One region of the Nitrospira sp. Ecomares 2.1 genome, then DNA from elsewhere that is predicted to be linked to it. Evidence: riboswitches for the same ligand, from Rfam matches in the RefSeq annotation. Region 1 holds a riboswitch; each other region holds the start of a gene.
The links. Region 1 has a riboswitch for cyclic di-GMP ahead of ACWHYD_RS05585 (FG-GAP-like repeat-containing protein). Riboswitches for the same ligand answer to the same signal wherever they lie in the genome.
Positions count from the first base shown of each region.

Region 2: another riboswitch for cyclic di-GMP. It lies ahead of ACWHYD_RS15095 (fibronectin type III domain-containing protein); the one in region 1 lies ahead of ACWHYD_RS05585 (FG-GAP-like repeat-containing protein).
Region 3: another riboswitch for cyclic di-GMP. It lies ahead of ACWHYD_RS16270 (Flp family type IVb pilin); the one in region 1 lies ahead of ACWHYD_RS05585 (FG-GAP-like repeat-containing protein).

Region 1 is NZ_OZ224219.1:1,268,096-1,271,211, reverse strand. It holds gene ACWHYD_RS05590 (FG-GAP-like repeat-containing protein) at 1-205, shown strand, start outside; cyclic di-GMP riboswitch class I at 1,092-1,173, shown strand; gene ACWHYD_RS05585 (FG-GAP-like repeat-containing protein) at 1,241-3,116, shown strand, end outside.
Region 2 is NZ_OZ224219.1:3,418,813-3,421,928, reverse strand. It holds gene ACWHYD_RS15105 (FG-GAP-like repeat-containing protein) at 1-185, shown strand, start outside; gene ACWHYD_RS15100 (hypothetical protein) at 459-713, shown strand; cyclic di-GMP riboswitch class I at 1,316-1,405, shown strand; gene ACWHYD_RS15095 (fibronectin type III domain-containing protein) at 1,482-1,883, shown strand; gene ACWHYD_RS15090 (outer membrane beta-barrel protein) at 2,876-3,116, shown strand, end outside.
Region 3 is NZ_OZ224219.1:3,678,421-3,681,536, reverse strand. It holds gene ACWHYD_RS16275 (phosphatase PAP2 family protein) at 1-598, opposite strand, end outside; cyclic di-GMP riboswitch class I at 1,754-1,834, shown strand; gene ACWHYD_RS16270 (Flp family type IVb pilin) at 1,930-2,103, shown strand; gene ACWHYD_RS16265 (Flp family type IVb pilin) at 2,253-2,456, shown strand; partial or broken gene ACWHYD_RS16260 (IS3 family transposase) at 2,775-3,116, opposite strand, start outside.

The sequences.
Region 1 (3,116 bases):
GTCAATCGCCTCATCAGGCTTCCCGGCGACTGTGCTGACGACATGGCAAATAGCGGGAGCAGAAGATGTGAATGGGGATGGCAAATCAGACATCATCTGGCGCAACAATAGCAATGGAGCTGTGGCGGTATGGCTGATGAACGGGGTCGCCATTACCTTTACAACCTTTCCCGGTACCGCTTCCACAGACTGGGAAATCCAATGAGCAGGAATTCAAAAACACCAGGCCGCTTCTCAAAATGGCCTCATGGGCCAACCCGACGAATGGAATTTATAAAAAAAATCTTCCCCCCCACTTCCCTTGATTTAACCGCCCCCCCTCCCCAATTTGAAAGAATTCGCTCGACTCAATCTTCTTTTCCGCAAAAACGGCATCCATTATTCGACCCCTCCTCGTGGTACGTAATGATTTTGAGTACCATGAGAATTCCTCCTCCTTTATACTGCATAACAGTGACAATCGCGCTTCCATCTGCCGTTGAGCCAGTTACATCTTCTTGCTGTTAGCAGCACGTCATCTGCCAAACATGGCCTTTCCCAAAAGGTGGCGCACAGTCATTTCATCACACCATAAGAGAATGTTCGACGGAATCATCAGGCCGGTGTGGTCATGTCCGGATGAGCAGCCGGAATAGTTGCCAACAAACCCATCCCTGAGGTGAACAACCTGGGGGCATGACGGTCCGGGTCGTTTTGTATTTTTTTTGGTCGCACCTGCCTCCATGGTTCTTCATCCTGACAATGCAAAACTTTCACCATTGCCGTAATGATCGAATCAAAATTTTCATAGAAATCGTAAAATTACAACGATAGTCATTAGGCACGGCCTCCAGGAATTTCACCTATGAGCCTGACCCTCCGTCCCCTCCTTTTCTAACTAAGTTTAATTTCGTTTCCTTTTTCCCATAATCATTCCGCTCGTTTTTTTATATTCTCCGGTTTTCCTCTGCCTAGATTCTTCATAACCCAATGTTGTCTTCTCTAAAGTTTTTCCTTACTTCTCCGAAATGTTCGGCAGACAGTTTGGGGGTGTAGGCAACACAATAGGGAGACAGAGGATAGGAAAAAGTTGACCAATTCATGAAATCCTTTTCCCGAAACGGCACACCTACTGTGAAGTAGGGTCGCAAAGCCAGGAGTCAGGTGCCCGCGCCTGATCGTCCGGCTACCGAAGGAAGGCGTCATTCGCAGGGGGAGAAGAGGATGAAGGCGTCGATCCGATTGGGACAAGGAGGAAAGCATGGTCAAACATTTGCCCCACCTGGGTTTCGCAAGCACACACTTGGCAGGCCTGACGCTGTTTTTCTTCGGATTGTTCGCTAGCCCCGCTTTCTCCGCTTCTTCCATCCAACTGACTTGGGACCCGAATTCCGAACCGGACCTGATGGGCTATTATGTGTATATGGGCACATCCCAAGGTTCCTATCACACCACGAAAAATGCCGGCCTCACCCCATCGCACATATTTCAGAACCTGCCGGAAGGGATCACCTATTATTTTACGGTTACGGCCTATGATCAATCAGGAAATATCAGCGAACCATCGAAGGAAGTGGCCATAGCTCTTCCGACACAGGGTGGAAATGTCCCACCTCCCGATACCACGCCCCCCACGATTGTCCTCATGAGCCCGCAAAATTCCGCGTCCCTAAGCGGCACCGTTACTGTATCCGCCACCGCCTCAGATAACATTGGTGTGGTGGGTGTCCAATTCAAACTCAATGGAAACAATCTGGGGCCAGAAGATACCACCAACCCATTTTCGTCATCCTGGAACACAACAGCCGTCTCGAATGGCTCTTACACCCTCAGCGCCACAGCCCGCGATGCCGCAGGCAATACGACAACCTCTGTGCCGGTGACCGTCACGGTATCCAAGGGAACCTCGCCTGGATTAACTATTTCCAATCTGACCGTCGCCAGCAGGCAATCATATGTCGTGCCCGCAGCAGGCCTTCAAGCCAGGGGCGTGGTGTATATTGACCGCTCCTTTACGTTTACTACAGTACCTGCAATCGTCGAGGGAGCTGCATTTATCCAGACTGCCAATAATGACAAAGCAGCTACGAACAACGGATTCCTCAGCTTCCATGTGAATCAACCAGTAACGGTCTATGTCGCCCATGACGTTCGTGTTACCTCCAAACCGTCTTGGTTGAGGACCTTTACTGATACGGGTAATGACCTTGGTACATCGGACACCACCCTCCACCTTTTTGCTCGGGCATTCCCCGTAGGGACCATTACCCTTGGTGGCAATGCCGGTAGTGATTTGAGCATGTATTCCGTCATCGTCCAACGACAGAACTCGAATCAAAGGACCCCCAAAAATCACGATCTGGATGGGGACGGGAAAGCCGACCTCATCTGGCGACATACAAAGACCGGCGAGGTTGCCGGATGGCTGCTCAATGGGACGAGTGTCGCAACATTGGGAATTCTGGGCCATTTACCCATGGAATGGGCCATGAGTGGAGTGGGCGATTTGAATGGGGATGGCAAGGCAGACCTTGTGTGGCGCAATAACACCAGCGGCGCAGTTGCCGTATGGCTGATGGACGGATTGACCATCACCTCGGCAGACTTTCTCGGCTCCGTTTCCACGAGTTGGGCCATTCAAGCCATTGACGATATGAATGGTGACGGCAAGGCCGACCTTCTCTGGCGCAACACCACTGATGGCAACACCGCGATATGGCTTATGAATGGGAAGGCGGTTGTTTCTACTGGTTTTCCAGCTGGTGTCTCATTAGGGTGGCAAATCGCCGGAGTGGGCGATGTGAATGGTGATGGTAAAGCCGATGTCATTTGGCGTCATGACACCAGCAGCACGGTGGCCATTTGGCTGATGAACGGCTTAACCATCAATTCCACCGGCTTTCCAGGCAGCGTCCCGACCGCTTGGGGAATCCATGCCGTCGGGGATGCCAATGGCGATGGCAAAGCCGATCTTGTCTGGCGCAACACCACAGACGGCAATACCGCGATATGGCTCATGAATGGAACAGCGATTGCCTCTTCCGGCTTCCCGGGGGCAGTATCGGTGGCATGGCAGATAGCAGGAGCGAACGATGTGAATGGTGATGGTAACGCCGATCTTATCTGGCGGAACCGCA
Region 2 (3,116 bases), 2.2 Mb from region 1:
TTGGCGTGGTCCCTCAGGGGTGGGAGATTGCTAACACCAGTGATGTCAATGGGGATGGGCGCGCAGATATTATTTGGCGTAATAAGCAGACGGGTACGGTGGCGGTGTGGATAATGAATGGGCTCGCAATCACGTCGATAGGCTTTCCGGGAAGTGCCTCAACCAACTGGAAAATTCAGCATTAGGTGAATTGTATAAGGAGGTTTACAACCCTGTGTCCTAGCCAAACTAAAGTGATGAACATAAAGGGTCTTCTCCTAATGTAGGCTCGTTCAAGTGCGAGAGGCACATGACCAGGGGTTTGGGTAGCCGTTTTGGATGTGAGGCCTGGAAAAGTTTACTCAAGGAGACCCTGTCTTTGGCAGGTTGCTCTGTTTCTATACGGTCAAATTGTGTTGAGCCATTTTTCATTGAGATTATTTTAACTGGGGATGCATGCTTTGTATGGGAGCGTGAATATGCTGATGGTCAATGTGAAATGGTGGTGGGCAGCTATGCTTGGAGGCAGCATTTTGCTTGCAGTACCTGGGCATTCCGAAATTAGTGCGATTATGGGCGATGTGATTGGGCACTTTTTTTCTGCGCTGATCTTAGCGATTGTGCCGATTCTGGGATATCGTCTTTTTTATCATCGAATCGGTGAGAATGAAATCACATATATTTTTGGTGCTGCCTGGGTCTACCTTGTTATATCGCAATTGTTTGGATGGTGAGGGAAATTTCAACTTCAAACCCTCGATTATAGACATTCCCTTGGATTTAAGGCTTGGTCTACCCATTCTAAATCAAAAAATAGGGGAGAGGATCATAGAACGGTTGAAGTTCATTAATGTGGTAGATTCCCACACTCCAGAGGTGGAATGCTTGGTGGTACCCCTGGGCAGAGCGATGCGTTGGAAGGGTTCGCTCGCTCTCTGTGGGATGTCCGTACAAAAGCTTTATTTTGATCCCAGCGAATGAAGGAAAACTAACAGACATGTCCATGTTTGGTAATTGTAACGCACCTGGTAGTTTCTTGAGAAAGGAATTTCTTTCTTCACTGAATCCTTATGGACCGAGCCATGTGGAGATTTTCAATGACTGGCCAAACTTCTTGGATTTCGGACTGGGCAATATTAGGTTAGAGGTTCGTTAGATTATTGCGTCTGTTCAATCATAGTATTGAGTCATGAATCATACTATTCATTTTCCTTATTTTTTGTGATTAAGGTTCGGGCGATTTCATAAATTCTTGAGAAATTGACAGTTCCCTCCCCTAGCATTTAAGGATCTGGCAAATGTTCCGATGAAGCATCCAGTATTAAAAACGGTCATAACCTGAAAAAGGCAAACCATCTGAAAGGGTGGGACGCAAAGCCATGGGCCTACTTCTTGGAGTTCAAGATAAGGTTGCCAGGTTGCCAGGCAAGTCACAGAGTCTCCTTGATCAAAAGCGACGTGGCTTCGCTCGGCATGACTCACATGCATAAAGGAGATCTCGTATGGCAGACGATCAAGGTTTCTCTCGAGTAGGTGTTCCCCGTCCCAATTCTTCTCGATTCGCGTTTAGTTTATTATGGGCCATTGTCATTTTTCTCTGCTTCTCCCACTCCAATGCATTGGCGGGAGAAGTCACCCTAGCCTGGAATCCTCCTTCCGCTGAATATGGAGGATTTATCATAGCCTACGGGACTTCAAGCGGCAGTTATTCCCAGACTCAAGATGTCGGATCCCAAGCCATCTATACCTTAACAAGCCTGATTCCCGGTCAAACGTATTATATTGCGGTCAAGGCATACGACCGGAATCGGAAAATCGAAAGTCCCTATTCGAACCAGGTCAGTGTAACTGTGCCGATTGTTGCGGCACGTCCTGCTCCTCCTAGGAATGTCCAAGTTTATTGAAATTTAACATCGTCATCTGCGACAAATATTTACTGGGAGTTTGTATTGGTAGACAGGTCGCATCCCGGAAATGTGGTTAGCTGAATTCTCTTGGGTCTTGTACGGTGAGATCCGTCATAATGAAGACGCCTACTTCCGGGGCAATTTGCAGAACGAGGATGTACTGCAAAGGTCGCATTTAAAAATAATTTTCCTCAGGCGATATGGCGTTATTTATAAGGATGGATTATCGGACGGAGACGATCACATGAAATCTCATAAGTATTCTTCAATTTTTTCAAATCTCACTTCGTCGGATTTTTGCTAACCCTCCCCAAGTAACTTTACGGGAAATCCGGCATCCGTGCCGGATTTCACCAATTCAAATTTCATAAAATAGTTTGCTCCGCTTCGCAATCGTTGTTAATCTTCTCCATTGGGCTTCGACAGACGTGGTTTCCTGGAATTTGACTGTACGTCGTGCGGTATTATCTGTTCCCCCCCCCCTGGATCGACTTTATCCGATAATTTTGGTAATCATCCCATTGCAAGAAAAATTTCCTAGAAGGAAAATATTCTCATACAAAAATCGATGACTGTTTCTTCTGTCGGTTCCTATGGTAAGGTCCGTTCCTTATCGGAGCACTCATTTTGTAATTGACTTAACAAGGGGATGAGGGCACCATATTTAAATGTGATTAAGCTCCACTATTTTCGAATCCTCTTCTGAATCTACCCGGATATTTGAATTGATTAGTGAGTATGGTTATTTGATGATTAATTGCGTATGGCCAAAAACAAGAGCGCTGTGTCTTTTCCCATTTTGCACGATGCGTGAGCGGAAATGGGGTCTTGTTCTTTTTCTAACATGTCTCATTTTTTGTGAGGTTTTTGTCCCGGGCACGGTGAAGGCTCAATCCTTTTCTGATATGGGACTATTTTATTTCACTGGGTCTCACCGACCTATCCAAAATCGGAGCGGGCTTTTTCGTGAATATCTGACGGGAAATGGTATGGGGGATGGTCTCAAAGCCGGTCCGGTTCAGCTCCATCCGTTTTTAGGTGTATCGGAAGTGTTTACAGACAATGTGTTTAAGAGAGACACAAACACGAAAAGTGACTTTCTTACGACCATCGCACCAGGGATTCAGGCGTTCATGCCGTTTGGTGGAGGTAAGCATTCCGTTCTTCTTGACTACCGCGCTGCCCAATTTCTCTACAAAAAATTCACCGACAATAATGCTTTGGCTCAAG
Region 3 (3,116 bases), 2.3 Mb from region 1:
TTGTGCCGGAAATGTCATAGAGCACGCTTGGGCCAAAGGCCGGGAACAGTGCCCAAAAGGCAAGCGTCACCAGACCTGAAGCGGTTATTGAAAGGATAAAAACATGGAGTTCTTTTTGTTTTCCTCCAAATCCTAAAATAATAAACAGTAAAGCCATTTGCGGTATTGAAGATAAATAGGCATAGCGCGTCAATTCATTTAATAATGGATGTTGACCAGCAAATTGAACAATGTCGGGCCATGAATACCCAATCCAAGAATCGATCTGAGCCAGAAAGGGATCAATGGGTTCTCGCCAAAGCGGGAGTAACAGATAACCGAAAACCGATAGCACAATTGTAAACAGAAGAAGCAACCCGGTGGCCATAAGCGTCATAGCGATTCGCTCACTACGCCCGCTTGAACGGTAGAACAGTCCCACTGTAATCATGAAAATTCCCAAGGCGAAAAAGAGGCTATAGGAAAACCAATCGAAACCAATGTTGCGCACAATAACCATACCAAGATCGAAGATAGCCAACACAAGTATGGTATTGCGTAAAAAACGCTCGACTGGCCATAGGAAAGGTTTTGTAAGTGGGAAAGTCCCCACTCTCATTATGTACATCCTCGCATTCGAATGGAGTCACTATAGTTGTGGGCAGGTACGGACCGCACCGTTAAATAGTGTCTATAATGCTTTGCATGATTTGACGAACGTGTCCCGATCGACTTGAAAATCCCCATCATCAACCGGAGTGTTATCGTGGAATTGTAATTCACCTGGTGAAGAGCGTGACGGCAAAAATTGGTGCTTATATCAATTGTATTCCTCCCTGTAGGTGTGGCACCGGTATTTGAGCTAAAAGCTGTGGAGATGGCGGGAAGGCGGATATACGAAAACAAATTCAACTGATCAACCAAACGGTCTAATTGAGTGGTTATAGTTCGGTTAAGAAAAGGCATCGGAAATGGTTAGATTGGTTCAGAATGGACCACCTTGCGAGGCGTCTTGAAAAATGGTTCAGACCAAGTTCTTTTCGGAATTTTTCCTTAATATCTTGAGATCGTGTGTCCGAGGTTTTTCTAAAGAAAAATTAGTAAATTAGGGGGTGAGCATAAAAGTTCAAATTTACTAACCCAGCTCCTATTATAATCCTGCGTCAATGTTGTTGACTGACTTACTGGAGTTCACCGCCAAAACAGGCTTCGCACAGAGAAATATACAGTGTATTCTTAGCCATCATCAGCGACATTCCCTCGTCATTATCATATTCCATCTGCCCTCCACGGATTTCTCCTCCTTTTTCCTTGTCGGTAGTTAGCAGAAATCTCTCCGAGGAACCTAAAAGTTTGATGCCTGATTGAAAATGTCGGCCCTGACACGGGAAGAGTGAGGGTAGTGGTATTTCGTCAGTCGGTTGGCTGTGTGCATTGCACTCCGACCATATAGCTCACGCCTGCTATCATCCCACGTCAAGTCTGCAGAGGTACGGTCGGGGACGGTCTGACCCGACATCCGAATTACCTTCACATCACGTCTTCGACGGACGTTCCGAACAATTTTGATCTCCTTCGTTAACAAAGGGGGGCAACACATCGTACCGCCTCACAATATGAAACATATTCAATGAAAAACATGAGCAAGTTTTTCCTGAAGTGGTCGATAATGAAGCATGAAAACGAAGAGACACAAAATACGGAATAGAAAATTTTCATGGATTTACGAGCATTTGTTCATGACCATGAAACATGGATTCGGTCGGGTGCCCCTTCCCGATAAGGGCGAACACGTCGTAAGACGTGGGCGCAAAGCCACGGGTCAGGGTTGGTCCCTGATAGCCGGGTTGCCGAAGGCACGGAGAGCCAAGGGGCAGCGTCTGCGTCAGAATTTTCCGGGCAGTCTGGCGTAACGAAAGTATTTACCTTCGCCCGTTAAGGAGATGCGCTATGGTTAACCAAGTAATGCGTTTCGTGAATGATGATGAGGGAGCCACCGCTATTGAGTATGGCTTGTTGGCCGCATTAATTGCCGCAGTGATTGTCACGGCCGTGACTGCTGTAGGGACTGCCCTCAGTGGTACCTTTACTACGATTTCCACGAGTGTTGCGGCTCCAAGCTAAGGGAGAACTCCTTCCCGCAGGGGTGCTTAGAAGTGCCGTTCCCTGTGGCATCTCATAGGGGCGGTACTTCCGCGGGAAGCCCATTTTGAAAGGTGGCGAAGTCTTGAGAGGTGGCGAGAAGGTCAGTAAAGGATAGGGAGGCCAGCATCATGCAGACAATTCTCCTGAATTATTGGCATCACTGGGTAAAGAACCTCCTTGTTGATGAAGAAGGTGCCACGGCGATTGAATACGCACTTTTGGCTTCGCTCATCGGGGCCACGGCGTTAAGTGCTCAAGCTGCCTTGGGAACCGCCGTTGGGAACATGTATACGCAAGTCATGGGTGTCATCGCGGGTGCGTTGGGTAGTTAGCGGGATACTGATAAAGTCTGTTCTCAGTGGTGTTGGAGGGGTAACCACCTTAAAAAATTTCGCTCAAGTCTTTCAACCGACGCATTTAGATGTCTTAGCGTCTTCGCATTGTTCTTCTATACCATGGTTCGTACCTTATTCCGGACTTGTGCCGTATCCGATCCATCTCTAACGGTAGTGTTAGTGGAATTTGAAGGTATGGCCTGATCGCTACCCTCCAAACCTGGTCTTCCGCCGGTTTCACGGACAGGTTAAAGAAGAGTTTTGGACTTGCTTCGTTTCCGTAGACACTCACCCTAGTTTTGCCATCTGCTGCTCCTACGCTGTTGGGCTGATATTTCCCAGGTGCTGATGACGTCTCGCCCGATTATAACACACCTCAATATAATCAAATATTTCTGCTCCCGCGGCTTCACGGGGTTTAAAGATGTGGCGACGTATTTTCTCCTTCTTCAGGGTCCCAAAGAAGGACTCGACCGCCGCGTTATGATAACCGTTTCCTCTGCGACTCATGCTGGGGAGCAAGCCATGCGTCTGGCAGAACCGATTCCATTCATCGCTGCTGAACGGCGATCCCTGATCCGAGTGGATAATCACGTCATGCTCGGGCTTGCGTCGCCACACGGCCATCAGTAAGGCGTCCAGCACGATCTCCTGAGC